2 regions of the Streptomyces sp. NPDC052396 genome follow, and region 2 is predicted to be linked to the other one. Evidence: predicted binding sites of a transcription regulator. Region 2 holds the regulator's gene; the other holds the start of a gene.
What was found. Region 2 encodes HrcA, which represses chaperone genes, less so after heat shock. Its sites were predicted from a motif close to TTNGCACTCNGNNNNNCNGAGTGCNAA; they were not measured.
Positions count from the first base shown of each region.

Region 1: the regulator HrcA is predicted to act here: its motif matches at 5,831-5,857, upstream of groES (co-chaperone GroES).

Region 1 covers NZ_JBIUAW010000004.1:214,944-222,054, forward strand. The annotation lists gene ACIHFE_RS12355 (helix-turn-helix domain-containing protein) at 1-729, opposite strand, end outside; gene ACIHFE_RS12360 (NAD(P)H-binding protein) at 832-1,674, shown strand; gene ACIHFE_RS12365 (hypothetical protein) at 1,828-2,340, shown strand; gene ACIHFE_RS12370 (hypothetical protein) at 2,453-2,821, shown strand; gene ACIHFE_RS12375 (methyltransferase domain-containing protein) at 2,833-4,032, opposite strand; gene ACIHFE_RS12380 (NIPSNAP family protein) at 4,092-4,802, opposite strand; gene ACIHFE_RS12385 (polysaccharide deacetylase family protein) at 4,911-5,777, shown strand; gene groES (co-chaperone GroES) at 6,008-6,316, shown strand; gene groL (chaperonin GroEL) at 6,431-7,111, shown strand, end outside.
Region 2 covers NZ_JBIUAW010000001.1:337,070-344,180, forward strand. The annotation lists gene hemW (radical SAM family heme chaperone HemW) at 1-33, shown strand, start outside; gene ACIHFE_RS01575 (Uma2 family endonuclease) at 134-709, shown strand; gene ACIHFE_RS01580 (DUF3097 domain-containing protein) at 703-1,530, opposite strand; gene ACIHFE_RS01585 (MBL fold metallo-hydrolase) at 1,558-2,307, opposite strand; gene hrcA (heat-inducible transcriptional repressor HrcA) at 2,505-3,521, shown strand; gene dnaJ (molecular chaperone DnaJ) at 3,522-4,658, shown strand; gene ACIHFE_RS01600 (nitronate monooxygenase) at 4,763-5,863, shown strand; gene ACIHFE_RS01605 (16S rRNA (uracil(1498)-N(3))-methyltransferase) at 5,860-6,609, shown strand; gene ACIHFE_RS01610 (helix-turn-helix domain-containing protein) at 6,617-7,111, opposite strand, start outside.

The DNA.
Region 1 (7,111 bases), on a different contig from region 2:
CCGCCCGGCGCGGTAGGCGCTGGGGGAGACGCCCATCAACGCCCGGAATTCCGCGCCCATATGGGACTGGTCGTAGTAGCCGGCCTCGCTGGCCACCCGGGCCCCGCGCGCACCGGTGACTCCGGACAGCGCGCGCCGGACCCGGGCGATCCGACCGTAGAGCCGGGGGGTGAGGCCGGTGCCCCGGGTGAACAGGGTGCGCAAGTGCCGTTCGCTGACGCCCAGTTCGCGGGCGATCTCGGGCAGGGCGCGGGGCTGGGGCGCGCCCAGGCGGCGGGTGGCCGCGTACACCAGGTCGGCGCGGTCCAGTTCGCCGGGCCGCTGCTCGGCGACATGGGCCAGCAGGGTCTGGTGCAGCCGGCGCAGCGCCGGTCCGGGGCCCAGGCGGGGCAGCTCCTCGGCCAGGCCGGCGGCTCGCGCACCCCACAACTCGTCCAGCGGGACGGCCTGGTCGGTGAGCGCGCTCAGCGGTATGCCCAGGACGGGCAGGGCCCGGCCGGGGCGGAGGCGGAGGCGTACCGCGTGCGGCACCTCCTTGGTGGGGACATAACCAGCCCTGGTGCGCGGGCCGGTGACCACCAGGCGGCCGGCGCAGTAGGTCAAGGCGGCCGAGCCGTCCGGCAGATGGACGATCGGGTTCCGGTCCGCGGCCCGGTGGGAGAGGATCTCGGCCCCGGCGATCCAGGGCAGCAGCGGGGCCGGGACCGGTACTTCGACGCTCGTACTCACCCCGGCACGCTAACCCGGCACCGCGCCCGCCGTCCCGGGCCGGGGCGCAAGTGTGCCGGAACTTCCTAGTGGCCGCCGGGGGCCGCCGGGCACGGTGGGCGCATGATCCTGATTACCGGTGCCACGGGCACCATCGGCAGTGAAGTGGTACGTCAACTGGCCGCGGCCGGCGAGCCGGTGCGGGCCATGACCCGCAATCCGTCCGGCGCCTCCTTCCCGGATGGGGTGGAGGTGGTGGCGGGCGACTTCGAGGACGGCGCCTCGCTGGAACGGGCGGTGCGCGGGGCCACGGCGGTGTTCGCGCTGTCCGGCGCGGGCCCGGCGATCCCGGGCCATGACCGGGCGCTGATCGGCGCGGCCACGGCGGCCGGGGTGCGCCGGGTGGTCAAGCTCTCCTCGATCGGGATGAAGGGGGCGGAGCCGCCGTTCTGGCATGAGGCGGGTGAACAGGCCGCGCGGGAAAGCGGGTTGGGCTGGACCTTCCTGCGGCCGTCCGCGTTCGCCTCCAACGCGCTGGCGTGGGCGGCGGCGATCCGGGCCGGTGAGCCGGTGCCCGACCGTTATGGGGCCGGCCGGATGGGCGTTGTCGACCCGCGGGACATCGCCGCGGTGGCCGTCCGGGCGCTCACCTCGGACGAGCACCAGGGGCGGGCGTACACCCTCACCGGTCCCGAGCTGCTGAGCGCGGCCGACCAGGCGGCCGTGCTGAGCGAGGAGTTGGGCCGCACGGTGACCACGGCCGAGATGCCGCTGGAGACGATCCGGGAGCAGATGCTGGGCTTCCACTCGGACGCCGGATTCGCGGAGCAGATCATGGAAGGGATCAGGGAGGTGCGGGAGGGCCGGAACGCGGTGCTCACCGAGGATGTGGCGCGGGTGCTGGGACGGCCGGCGACCGGATTCGCGCAGTGGGTGCGGGACCACCGGGACGCGTTCACGGGGTAGCCGGCCTTCTTCCGGCGGCCCGGCTCTGCCGATCGGCGGGCGGTGCGGCGCCGGCTCTGCCGATCGGCCGATGGCGGGTGCGGGGGTGGCCGGGAGAGGCTGAAGTACCGCCTGGTTCAAGGGGAATCGGGCGGGTGCTGCCAGGGGGTTCCCATGTCCGTCAGATCGTCCTTCCGTACCGTGCCCGGCGTGCCCCGCTGGGCGAGCCGGGCGGCGCACCTGGCGGCGCTGACCACACTGCCGTCCGGACTCTGGCGAGTGGCCATCGCGGTGGGGATCCCGGTGGGGCTGGGCCACTCGGAACTGGTGCAGATGGACGCGCCGGGGTGGGGGTCGGTTCAGCTGGTGGGGCTGAGCCTGTTCGCCGAGGTGCTGGCCCTCCTCAGCCTGGGCCTGGTGCAGCCGTGGGGCGAAGTCTGGCCGCGCTGGCTGCCGTTGCTGCGCGGCCGGCGGGTGCCGGTGGCGGCCGCGGTGGTGCCCGCCGCGCTGGGGGCGCTGGCGGTGACGGTCTACGGGGTGCTCTTCGTCTGGACCTCCCTGCACGGAGACATGGACGTCAGCGACTGGGGGTACGGGCTGATCGTCGTGCTCTACTCGCCGATGCTGCTGTGGGGGCCGCTGCTCGGGGCGGTCACGGTGCACTACCACGCGCGCCGCACGGCCTGACGCGGGCCGTCGCACCGCCCGCCTTTTCACCGGTCGCCGGGGCCTTCGGCGGCCGGTCGGCGGCCCTTATCCTGTTGCCCACGACGGGATGCACAGGAGAGGGGGAGCCGGCGTGCAGTGGTGGTGGCTGTGGTTCGTCATCGGTCCGATCGGGGCCGTCGCGGCGTCGCTCCGGGACAACGCCAGGTCCGCGCTGAAGGTGCGGCACAAGCGCAAGCTGGAGCTGATGGAGGCCCAGCGCAAGGAGCGTGCGGAACTGGAGGCGGCGGGCAAGCCGCCGGCCCCGGTGTGCGGTTGCGGACACCACCTGGCGATCCATGACAAACAGGGCAAGTGTCATGAGGCGGTTGAGAAGCCGGTCGCCTGGGACGCCGACCGCAAGCCGGTCCGCTTCGAGCCCGGACAGTGCAACTGCCAGCAGTATGTGGGCCCGCAGCCGCTGGCCACCCTCTATGCGGAGGAGCTCACGGAGCTGGGCTGAGCCCCGGGCCCTCAGTCCTTGACGGGGTGCCCCAGCAGCATGGCCGGCGCTCCCGCCACCCGAGTGAGCACGATCACACAGGAGTTGGGCCCGGCGAGCCGCAGCTTCTTGCGCAGTTCCTCCGGCTCCACCGCCGAGCCGCGCTTCTTGATGACGGCCACCCCGACCTCGCGCTGACGCAGGATCGCCTTGAGGCGCTTGAGGTTGAAGGGGAGGACGTCGGTGATCTCATAGGCGGCGGTGTACGGGGTCGCGCGCGGCTCATCGGCGGTGATGTAGGCGATGGTCTCGTCGATCAGGCCGCCGTCCAGCTCGTCGGCCGCCTCGGCGACCAGATGGGCGCGGATCACCGCGCCATCCGGCTCATAGAGGTAGCGCCCCACCGGGCGGACCGCCGGATCCGGCAGGCCCCGGCCGGTCAGCGAGGCGCCGCCGGGGAGCAGGGTGGCCCGGCGGGCGCCCGGCTCGGTGCCGAACCACAGGACGGCCTCCTTGACGTCGCCCCCATCGGAGATCCACTCCGCCTCCGCATCCTCGGGGATGGCCTCATGGGGCACCCCGGGGGCGATCTTCAGCGCGGCGTGCGGGGCGGTACGGGCCGCGGTGACGGCCCAGGACAGCGGCGGTGAGTAAGCCTCCGGGTCGAAGATCCGGCCGCGGCCGCCGCGCCGGGCGGGGTCCACGAAGACCGCGTCATAGCCGGTGGTGTCGACCTCGGTGACATCGGCGCAGCGCACCTCGATCCGGTCGGCCAGGCCCAGCGCGTCCGCGTTGGCCCTGACCACCTCGCAGGTCAGCGGAGAGCGGTCGACCGCCAGCACCGAGACCCCGGCCCGGGCCAGCGCGATGGCGTCGCCGCCGATACCGCAGCACAGGTCGGCCAGGCGGCGCACGCCCAGCCCGGCGAAGCGCCGGGCGCGGTGGGCGGCGACCGAGGCGCGGGTGGCCTGCTCCACGCCATTGGGCGTGAAGAACATCCGGTAGGCGTCTTCGGCGCCGAACTTGGCCACCGCGCGCTGCCGCAGCCGGGCCTGCCCCAGCGCGGCGGACACCAGCTCCGGGGCGTGGGTGCGGCGCAGCCGGGTGGCGGTGGCCAGCTCCTGGGCGGGGTCATGGTCGCGCAGTTCGTCCAGGAGGGCGCGGCCCTCCTCGGTGAGCAGGGCGGTGAAGGCGGTGCGGGCGTCGTCGGGGGCGTCGTTGGGTGCGGACACGGGCTCATTCTCGCCGAGCGGGCGGCGCGGGGTGACCCGGAGCCGCCCGGGGCCCGGACTCAGCGCGGCCCCGGCCCGGCGGTGGGCGCCAGCCGCAGCCCCTCCAGCCGGCCGGCCAGCCGCCCGGTCAGCCCGGGTATGACCCGCTCCCGCCAGTGCGGCAGGGCGCCCAGCCGGTCCAGATGGGCGCGGTGGGCGTCGGCGCCGGCGAAGGCGGTGAGGGTGACAAAGACATGCTCACCGGTGCGCACCGGCAGCCGGGGGTAGGTGTTCTCGGCGTACTCGGTGCGCAGACAGAGCAGCGGGGCCGCGTCCGCCTCGGCCAGCACCGGGTGGACCTCCCGGGCGTAGAACCCGGTGAACTCCTCCAGCGCCTCGGGCGAGCCCAGCGGGTGGATCAGCGCCGTGACCAGCGAGCCGGGCGGGGCGGCCGGCGGCCGGTCCGCCACCGGAGTGACCGGGCGCAGCAGCAGGACGTCGTCGGAGTCCGCCATGGTGGCGTTGGCCGCCTCCCGGTGCGTCTGCCAGGCGGGATGGCGCTCGTAGAAGGCGGCCAGCGACTCGGCCCGGTCCGCCATGCCGGTGAAGGCGCGCAGCCAGATGAAGCGGTCCGGGTCGTCCAGGTCACGGAACCGGCCGAGCAGGCGCATTCCGGCCTCCTCCTGGGGAGTCACCAGGTGCCGTTCGAAGAGGTCGATCAGCTCGTCCCGGCGGCCGGGGCGCAGGGTGTAGCGGCGCAACTCGACGACGTTCCAGGACGGTTGGGACATGGTGGCCTCCAGGAGCCGAAGCAGGTGGGATCAGACTAGGCGGCACCACTGACAGCGCCCCGTACCGAGCGCTTTTCGAACGATTGGACAAGAATCAGTGCTGTGATCGTGTCTGCTTCTCACATATCCCGCCGCCGGGCCCGGGCGGGCGCGGCCGGTGCCGCCGCGCTGCTGTTCGCGGGGCTGCTGGCGGGCTGCTCGGGCTCCTCGGACTCGTCCGGCTCACCCAAGGCGGCGAAGAGCTCCGCCCCCGCCCGTGCCGCCGCCCCCGCCACGTCCGCGCCGCCCGACGACTCCTACCGGCGCTGGGGGCTGGACAAGCCGCTGGCCGCGCCGCCCAAGCCGCCCGCCACCCGGGTGACCGACCATGTGACGGGGGCCACGCCGCAGATCATCCGGCGGGTGCCGACCAAGGACAAGATCGTCTTCCTGACCTTCGACGACGGGGCGGAGAAGGATCCGCGGTTCATCCAGATGACCAAGGACCTCAAGCTGCCCTACACCATGTTCCTCACCGATGAGATAGCCAGGGTCGGGCGCGGCTATGGCTATTTCGAACAACTGCGCGCGCTCGGCAATGGCATCGACAACCACACCATCAGCCACCCCAACCTGCGCACGCTGAGCCCCGAGGCGCAGCAGCACGAGATATGCGGGCAGCAGGACCGGCTGGCCAAGCGGCTGGGCAAGCGGCCGGTGCTGTTCCGCCCGCCGTACGGCAACTACAACCAGGCCACCCTGACGGCGGCAGGCGGCTGCGGGATCAAGGCCATGGTGCTGTGGGAAGTGACCATGCAGATCAACGACATGCGCTACGCGGAGGGCAGTGGTCTGCACCCGGGGGACATCGTGCTGGCCCACTTCCGCGGCCCCCAGCAGCTCAAGGGCGCCTCGATGACCACCATGGTGAGCAACATGCTGCGCAGCATCCAGCGGCAGGGGTACACGGTCGCGCGGCTGGAGGACTACGTCTGAGCGATGACTGGGCCCGGGCGATGCGGGGGAGTGTGTCGGCGGCGCGCTAGGAATTGGCACTCCGCTTGACCGAGTGCTAAGCGCGTCATAGTCTCGCTCCCGTTGGCACTCTCCACCGGTGAGTGCCAAACACAGCGACGGGCAGGTCCGGCACCCGCGACGACGGATCCACCTGGTCGCCACCCTCAGACAGTTAACCCCGTGAGATCTCCGAAGGGGGAGGTCGGATCGTGACGACCACCAGCTCCAAGGTTGCCATCAAGCCGCTCGAGGACCGCATTGTGGTCCAGCCGCTGGACGCCGAGCAGACCACGGCCTCCGGCCTGGTCATTCCGGACACCGCCAAGGAGAAGCCCCAGGAGGGCGTTGTCCTGGCTGTCGGCCCGGGCCGCTTCGAGAACGGCGAGCGCCTCCCGCTCGACGTCAAGGTCGGCGACGTCGTGCTCTACAGCAAGTACGGCGGCACCGAGGTGAAGTACAGCGGCGAGGAGTACCTCGTCCTCTCGGCTCGCGACGTGCTCGCGATCATCGAGAAGTAATTCACCCCAGGCTTTCGATACTTCGAAGCTGCGCTGCGCCCCGGGTACCCGCGTAACAAACCGCCGGGCGCCCGGGGCGCAGTTTCATTAGACACGGCGAAGGACACCCACCCCATGGCCAAGATCCTGAAGTTCGACGAGGACGCCCGTCGCGCCCTTGAGCGCGGCGTCAACAAGCTTGCCGACACCGTGAAGGTGACGATCGGCCCCAAGGGCCGCAATGTCGTCATCGACAAGAAGTTCGGCGCCCCCACCATCACCAACGACGGCGTCACCATCGCGCGCGAGGTCGAGCTGGAGGACTCGTACGAGAACCTGGGCGCCCAGCTCGTCAAGGAGGTGGCGACCAAGACCAACGACATCGCGGGTGACGGCACCACCACCGCCACGGTGCTGGCCCAGGCGCTGGTCCGTGAGGGTCTGCGCAACGTCGCCGCCGGCGCTTCCCCGGCCTCCCTGAAGAAGGGCATCGACGCCGCGGTCAAGGCTGTCTCCGAGGACCTGCTGGCCACCGCCCGTCCCATCGAGGACAAGTCCGACATCGCCGCCGTGGCCGCGCTCTCCGCGCAGGACCAGCAGGTCGGCGAGCTGATCGCCGAGGCGATGGACAAGGTCGGCAAGGACGGTGTCATCACCGTCGAGGAGTCCAACACCTTCGGTCTGGAGCTGGACTTCACCGAGGGCATGGCCTTCGACAAGGGCTACCTCTCGCCGTACATGGTCACCGACCAGGAGCGTATGGAGGCCGTCCTCGACGACCCGTACATCCTGATCCACCAGGGCAAGATCTCCTCC
Region 2 (7,111 bases):
GCGGATGCGGTGGTCAGGGATCTGGTGGACTGATTACCTGTTCGAGTGAACTGCTGCGCATACGCTGAGTGCCTGCCTACCTTGTCCATAGGCTGCTGCCAAACACGAGCGGCGGATGTGGAGGACCACGGAGATGACCGCTGTGGATGACCGGCTGACGTCCGACGTCTCGGAGTTCTTCGCGAACCTGGAGGTTCCCGAGGGCTACCGGGCGGAGCTGCTGCGGGGGGAAATCGTGATGATGGCGGCGCCCGACTGGGTGCACAACGACATCGTGGAACGCATCGCGGAGCAGATTCCGTTCAGTCGCTGGCAGCGGAAGCAAACGCAGGACATCGCCATCCCGGGCGAGGCGAGCGAGCCGGTACCCGACCTCGTAGTCGTTGAGCGGGAGGCGTTTGACGGCCCGGGCTTGGTACCTGCCGAGGTCATCAGTTTCTTGCTGGAGGTTGTATCCAAGACGAGCGCCACTCGGGACTATCGCGTCAAGCGTTCGGTTTACGCGGCAGGGCGGGTGCCCGCTTATCTGATCGTGGATCCGTTTGCCGCCACCTGCATGCTGCTGACCGAGCCGGTCGGAGCCGGCGAGGACGCCGACTATGCGAATCAGCATGTCAGCAAGTTCGGCGACCCCGTGCAGATCGAGGCTCTGGAACTGGCCCTGGACACCTCCGAGTTCCGGACCATTCCCGGCAAACCCCTCTACTGATCCCCCGCCGTCACAAAATCAATCAACTCCTCGACCCGCCCGAGGAGTTCCGGCTCCAGGTCCTTGTAAGAGGACACCGCCCCCAGAATCCGCTGCCAGGCGGCCCCCGTGTTCGCCGGCCAGGCCAGCGCCCGGCAGACCCCCGTCTTCCAGTCCTGTCCACGCGGTACGCGCGGCCACCCCGCGATCCCCAGCGAGGACGGCTTCACGGCCTCCCACACATCGATGAACGGGTGGCCCACCACCAGCACATGCTCGCCCGTCACCTCCGCCGCGATCCGTGACTCCTTCGATCCCGGCACCAGGTGGTCCACCAGCACGCCCAGCCGCGCGTCCGGCCCCGGGGCGAAGGAGCGGACGATGGCGGGGAGGTCGTCGATGCCCTCCAGGTACTCCACCACCACGCCCTCGATCCGCAGGTCGTCCCCCCAGACCCGCTCCACCAGCTCCGCGTCGTGCCGGCCCTCCACATAGATGCGGCCGGCCCGGGCCACCCGGGCTCGCGCTCCCGGCACCGCGATCGAGCCGGAGGCGGTGCGCCGGGGAGCGGTGGCGGCCGGTCCCTGGGGACGTACCAGGGTGACGACGCGGCCCTCCAGCAGGAAGCCGCGCGGCTCCATGGGGAAGACCCGGTGCTTGCCAAACCGGTCCTCCAGGGTGACGGTCGGGCCCTGAGCGGTCTTCTCGCAGCGGATCACCGCGCCGCAGAAGCCCGTTGAGACCTCCTCCACCACCAGGTCCACCTCGGCGGGCACTTCCGGAACCGGAGCGCTCCGCTTCCACGGCGGGGTCAGATCGGGGCCGTACTGTCTGCTGCGCACCCGGAGACGATAGGAAAAGCGGGCCCGCTACAAAGGCGACACGCCGAAGCGCAGCGCCAGCGCATTGCGCTGCTCACGGACAAACCGGGCATCAACCACCGCGCCATGCCCCGGGACATACACCGCCTCCTCGCCGCCCAGCGCCAGCAGCCGGTCCAGCGCCGCGGGCCAGGCATGCGGCAGCGCGTCCCTCCCGGCCTGGGGCTCGCCGGACTCCTCCACCAGATCGCCGCAGAACACCACCTCGGGAGTACCGGGCACCAGCACCGCCAGGTCATGCGGCGAGTGCCCGGGCCCGACGTTGGCCAGCAGCACTCGCCGCCCGCCGCCCAGGTCCACGGTCAGTTCGCCGGAGACCGGGTGCCGGGGGGCCACCAGCGCCGCCACCGCCTCGGCCGCCTCACCGGCGGGCACTCCATGACGCGTGGCGTCCTCCCGCAGCTCGCCGGGCGAGTGCCGCAGCAACTCGGCCAGCCCCACCGCCCCATACACCTGCGCCCCGGGAAAGGCCGCCGTGCCCAGGACGTGATCGAAATGCGAGTGGGTGAGTGCGATATGCGTCACGGGCAGCGCGAACAGCGCCGTCACCTCTTCGCGGATCTCCGCCCCCTCGCGCAGGGTGGACCCGGTGTCCACCACCAGCACCCCGGCCTCACCCGCGATGGCCCCGACGGTGGCGTCCCAGCCAGGCATCCTGCGGCGCACGACGCCTGGCGCCAGCTGCTCCCAGCGCGCCCCCGCGCGCTGCTCCTGGGGTTCTTCCCCACTGGTTTCCATGGCAGGAACCTAGTGGTGTCGCGGTACGGTTGCCCGCCCGGAGCCCACGTCACAATGGGCGGCCCTTGCCGTGGCCGTGGTGCCCGGCCGTACACTTGCGGAAGGGTTCTGGCACTCGTGACCATTGAGTGCCAAGGCAAGGAGCCCCGGCAAGACCCGTAAGACGGCTGCAGGTCGCTGGACTGGAGGTGCGCGAGATGCTGAGCGAACGCAGGCTCGAGGTACTGCGCGCCATCGTCCAGGACTATGTGGGCACCGAGGAGCCGGTTGGCTCCAAGGCGCTGACCGAGCGGCACCGGCTGGGGGTCTCCCCGGCCACGGTGCGCAATGACATGGCCGCCCTGGAGGACGAGGGCTTTATCGCTCAGCCGCACACCAGCGCGGGCCGCATCCCCACCGACAAGGGCTACCGGCTGTTCGTCGACAAGCTGGCCGGCGTCAAGCCGCTGACCGGCGCCGAGCGCCGGGCCATCCAGAGCTTCCTGGACGGCGCGGTCGACCTCGACGACGTGGTGGGACGTACGGTGCGGCTGCTGGCGCAGCTGACCCGGCAGGTCGCGGTGGTGCAGTATCCGTCGCTGACCCGCTCCACCGTCCGCCATGTGGAACTGCTCGCGCTGGCCCCGGCCCGGGTGATGCTGGTGCTGATCACCGACACCGGCCGGGTCGAGCAGCGCATGGTCGACTGTCCGGCCCCGGTCGGCGAGACCACCCTGGCGGACCTGCGTGCCCGGCTCAACAGCCGGGTGGTGGGCCGGCGCTTCACCGAGGTGCCGCTCCTGGTGCAGGACCTCCCCGAGTCCTTTGAGCCGGATGATCGCGGAACCGTTTCTACGGTCCTGTCCACGCTCCTGGAGACGCTGGTGGAGGAGACCGAGGAGCGGCTGGTCATCGGCGGCACCGCCAATCTCACCCGCTTCGGCCATGACTTCTCACTGACCATCCGGCCGGTGCTGGAGGCGCTGGAGGAGCAGGTGGTGCTGTTGAAGCTGCTCGGCGAGGCCACCGACTCCCGGATGACGGTGCGCATCGGTCATGAGAACGACCACGAGGGGCTGAACTCCACATCGGTCGTCGCGGTCGGCTACGGTTCGGGCGGCGAGGCCGTCGCCAAACTCGGCGTGGTCGGACCGACCCGCATGGATTACCCCGGAACGATGGGAGCGGTACGCGCAGTGGCACGTTACGTCGGACAGATCCTGGCGGAGTCGTAAGTGGCCACGGACTACTACGCGGTCCTGGGCGTACGGCGTGATGCCTCGCAGGACGAGATCAAGAAGGCCTTCCGCCGTCTCGCGCGCGAGCTGCACCCGGATGTGAACCCGGACCCCAAGACGCAGGAGCGGTTCAAGGAGATCAACGCCGCCTACGAGGTGCTCTCCGACCCGCAGAAGAAGCAGGTCTACGACCTCGGCGGCGACCCGCTGTCCGCCTCCGGCGGCGGTGCGGGAGCCGGCTTCGGCGGCGCGGGCTTCGGCAACTTCTCCGACATCATGGATGCCTTCTTCGGCCAGGCGGCCCAGCGCGGGCCCCGCTCGCGCACCCGCCGCGGCCAGGACGCCATGATCCGGATCGAGGTCACCCTGGACGAGGCCGCCTTCGGCACCACCAAGGAGATCCAGGTCGACACCGCCGTGGTCTGCACCACGTGCAGCGGTGAGGGTGCCGCCCCCGGCACCTCCGCGCAGACCTGTGACATGTGCCGGGGCCGTGGCGAGGTCTCCCAGGTCACCCGCTCCTTCCTGGGCCAGGTCATGACCTCCCGGCCCTGCCCCCAGTGCCAGGGCTTCGGCACCGTGGTCCCCACCCCCTGCCCGGAGTGCGCGGGCGACGGCCGGGTGCGCTCCCGCCGCACCCTGACCGTGAAGATCCCGGCCGGTGTGGACAACGGCAACCGCATCCAGCTGGCCGGCGAGGGCGAGGTCGGCCCCGGCGGTGGCCCGGCCGGCGACCTCTATGTGGAGATCCACGAGACGAAGCACCCGGTCTTCCAGCGCCGCGGCGACGACCTGCACTGCACGGTCACCATCCCGATGACCGCGGCCGCGCTGGGCACCAAGGTGCCGCTGGAAACCCTGGACGGCGTCGAGGAGATCGACATCCGCCCGGGCACCCAGTCCGGCCAGTCCATCCCGCTGCACCAGCGCGGTGTGACGCATCTGCGCGGCGGCGGCCGGGGTGACCTGATCGTGCATGTCGAGGTGACCACGCCCACCAAGCTGGACCCGCAGCAGGAGGAACTGCTGCGCCAGCTGGCCAAGATGAGGGGCGAGGAGCGTCCGCTGGGCGAGTTCAAGCCGGGGCAGCAAGGGCTGTTCTCCCGGCTGAAGGACGCGTTCAACGGCCGCTAGCCGACCCGCTGTTCGCCTGCTGAACGGTGGTACGGGCCGCAGCGCCGGCCCGTACCCCGGTTGCCCGATTCGGCACCCGGCGTCACCCGTGCCACGATGTGGCCATGGCTTCTGACCCCCGGCGGGCGGCCGCGCTGACCGGCCTGCTCCGGCACCCGATCGTGCAGGCCCCGATGGCGGGCGGCGCCTCCTGCCCGGCCCTGGCCGCGGCCGTCTCCGATGCCGGGGGGCTGGGCTTCCTGGCCGCCGGCTACCGGACCCCGGCCGCCATGTACGAGGAGATCAAGCAGCTGCGCGCCGCCACCTCCCGGCCCTTTGGCGTCAATCTCTTTATGCCGCAGCCGCCCGCCGCCGACCCGGCCGCGGTGGAGGTCTACGCGGAGCGACTGGCGGGCGAGTCCGCCCGGTACCGGACCCCGCTGGGCGACCGGCACCGGCCCGCCGACGATGCCTACCAGGCCAAGCTGGCCATCCTGCTCCAGGACCCGGTGCCGGTGGTCTCCTTCACCTTCGGCTGCCCGGCCGCCGAGACCACTGCCGCCCTGGCCGCGGCCGGCTCGTTCACCGTGGTGACCGTGACCTCGGCCGACGAGGCGCGGGCCGCGCGGGCGGCGGGCGCGGACGCGGTGTGCGTCCAGGGCGTGGAGGCCGGCGGCCACCAGGGCACCCACCATGACGACCCCGGTGCGGACCAGGCCGGCTCCGGGCTGCTGGCCCTGCTCACCGAGGTCCTGGAAGCCGTGGACCTGCCTGTTCTCGCGGCCGGCGGGCTGATGCGGGGCGCTCAGATAGCGGCCGTGCTGGCCGCCGGCGCCGTCGCCGCCCAGCTGGGCACCGCCTTCCTGCCCTGCCCCGAGTCCGGCGCGCACCCCCTGCACAAGGCGGCCCTGACCGACCCCCTGTTCACCCGCACCGAACTGACCCGGGTCTTCTCCGGACGCCCGGCCCGCGGGCTGCTGAACCGTTTTATGCGGGAGCACGGCCGCCACGCCCCGGCCGCGTACCCCCAACTCCACTACCTCACCGCCCCGTTGCGCAGGGCAGCCGCCGCCGCGGGTGACCCACAGGGCCTCAGCCTGTGGGCGGGACAGGGCCACCGGCTGGCCCGGGAACTTCCGGCGGCCCGCCTGGTGGCGGTCCTGGCCGCCGAACTCGACGCCGCCCGTGCGTCGTTGCACCACCCCACCCGAGGGAGCGAATCATGACAGCCCCGGTCTTCCTGGTCGAAGAGAACTCCCTCACAGGTGTGTTCCCCGGCACGGTCTTCCCCCTGGACGGCCCCGAGGGCCGCCACGCGGTCTCGGTCCGCCGGCTGCGCGTCGGCGAGGAGATCGTGCTGACGGACGGCGCCGGCACCGGCGCCTTCGGTACCGTCGCCGCGGTCGAGGGCAAGGACCGGCTCGATGTCGCGGTCACCTCCATCCGCTCCGAGCCGGAGCCCCAGCCGCGCATCACCGTCGTCCAGGCCCTGCCCAAGGGCGACCGCGGTGAACTCGCCGTGGAAACCATGACCGAGACCGGGGTGGATGCCATCGTCCCCTGGGCGGCCTCCCGTTGTGTCACCCAGTGGAAGGGCGACCGCGGCCAGAAGTCCCTCACCAAGTGGCGTTCCACCGCCCGCGAGGCGGGCAAGCAGTCCCGCCGCCTCCGCTTCCCCGCGGTGGCCGACCTGGCCACCACCGGACAGTTGCTCCCCCTGCTCTCCTCCGCCGCCTTCGCCGCCGTCCTCCATGAGGAGGGCAGCACCCCGCTGGCCACCGCCCCCCTCCCCGAGACCGGCGACATCGTGCTGATCGTCGGCCCCGAAGGCGGCGTCTCCCCCGAGGAGTTGACCGCCTTCGAGGAGGCCGGCGCCAAGCCGTACCGCCTGGGCCCGAGCGTGCTGCGCACCTCCACGGCAGGCACGGCGGCGGCCGCGCTGCTGCTGGGGCGGACGGGGCGGTGGGGCTGAGCGCCCGTCAGTCCGGCGCCCCGAGGGCCTTCCGCATGGCCCCCGGGGGCTTGCCGTACCAGCGCTGGACCGCCCGCCGCAGGGCGCGTGCGTTGGCGTAACCGGTCCGGGCGGCGATGGACTCGATGCTCAGCTCCGTGTTCCGGAGCAGGTCGGTGATCTGCTCCCGGCGTACCGTCTCGAGCTGTTCCGTCCAGGTGGTGCCGTGTTCCTCCAGGCGGCGCTGGAGGGTGCGCGGACCGACCGCCAGCCGCTGGGCCACCGAGGACAGGGATGGAGTGCCGTCCGCCTCGGCGGCCGTGAGCGCGACCCGGAAGGCGTCCAGCCAGCCGCGCAAGGGGATGGATTCGTCGATGGCCTGCTCGGCATGGCGTCGCAGCACCTCGGACAGGCCGGGCTGCGCATAATCCGACGGGGTGTTCAGGTCGGCGGCGAGGAAGGTGATCGAGCTGACCGGCGCCCCGAAGTCGATAAACCGGGTGCCGTACAACTCGACCAGGGC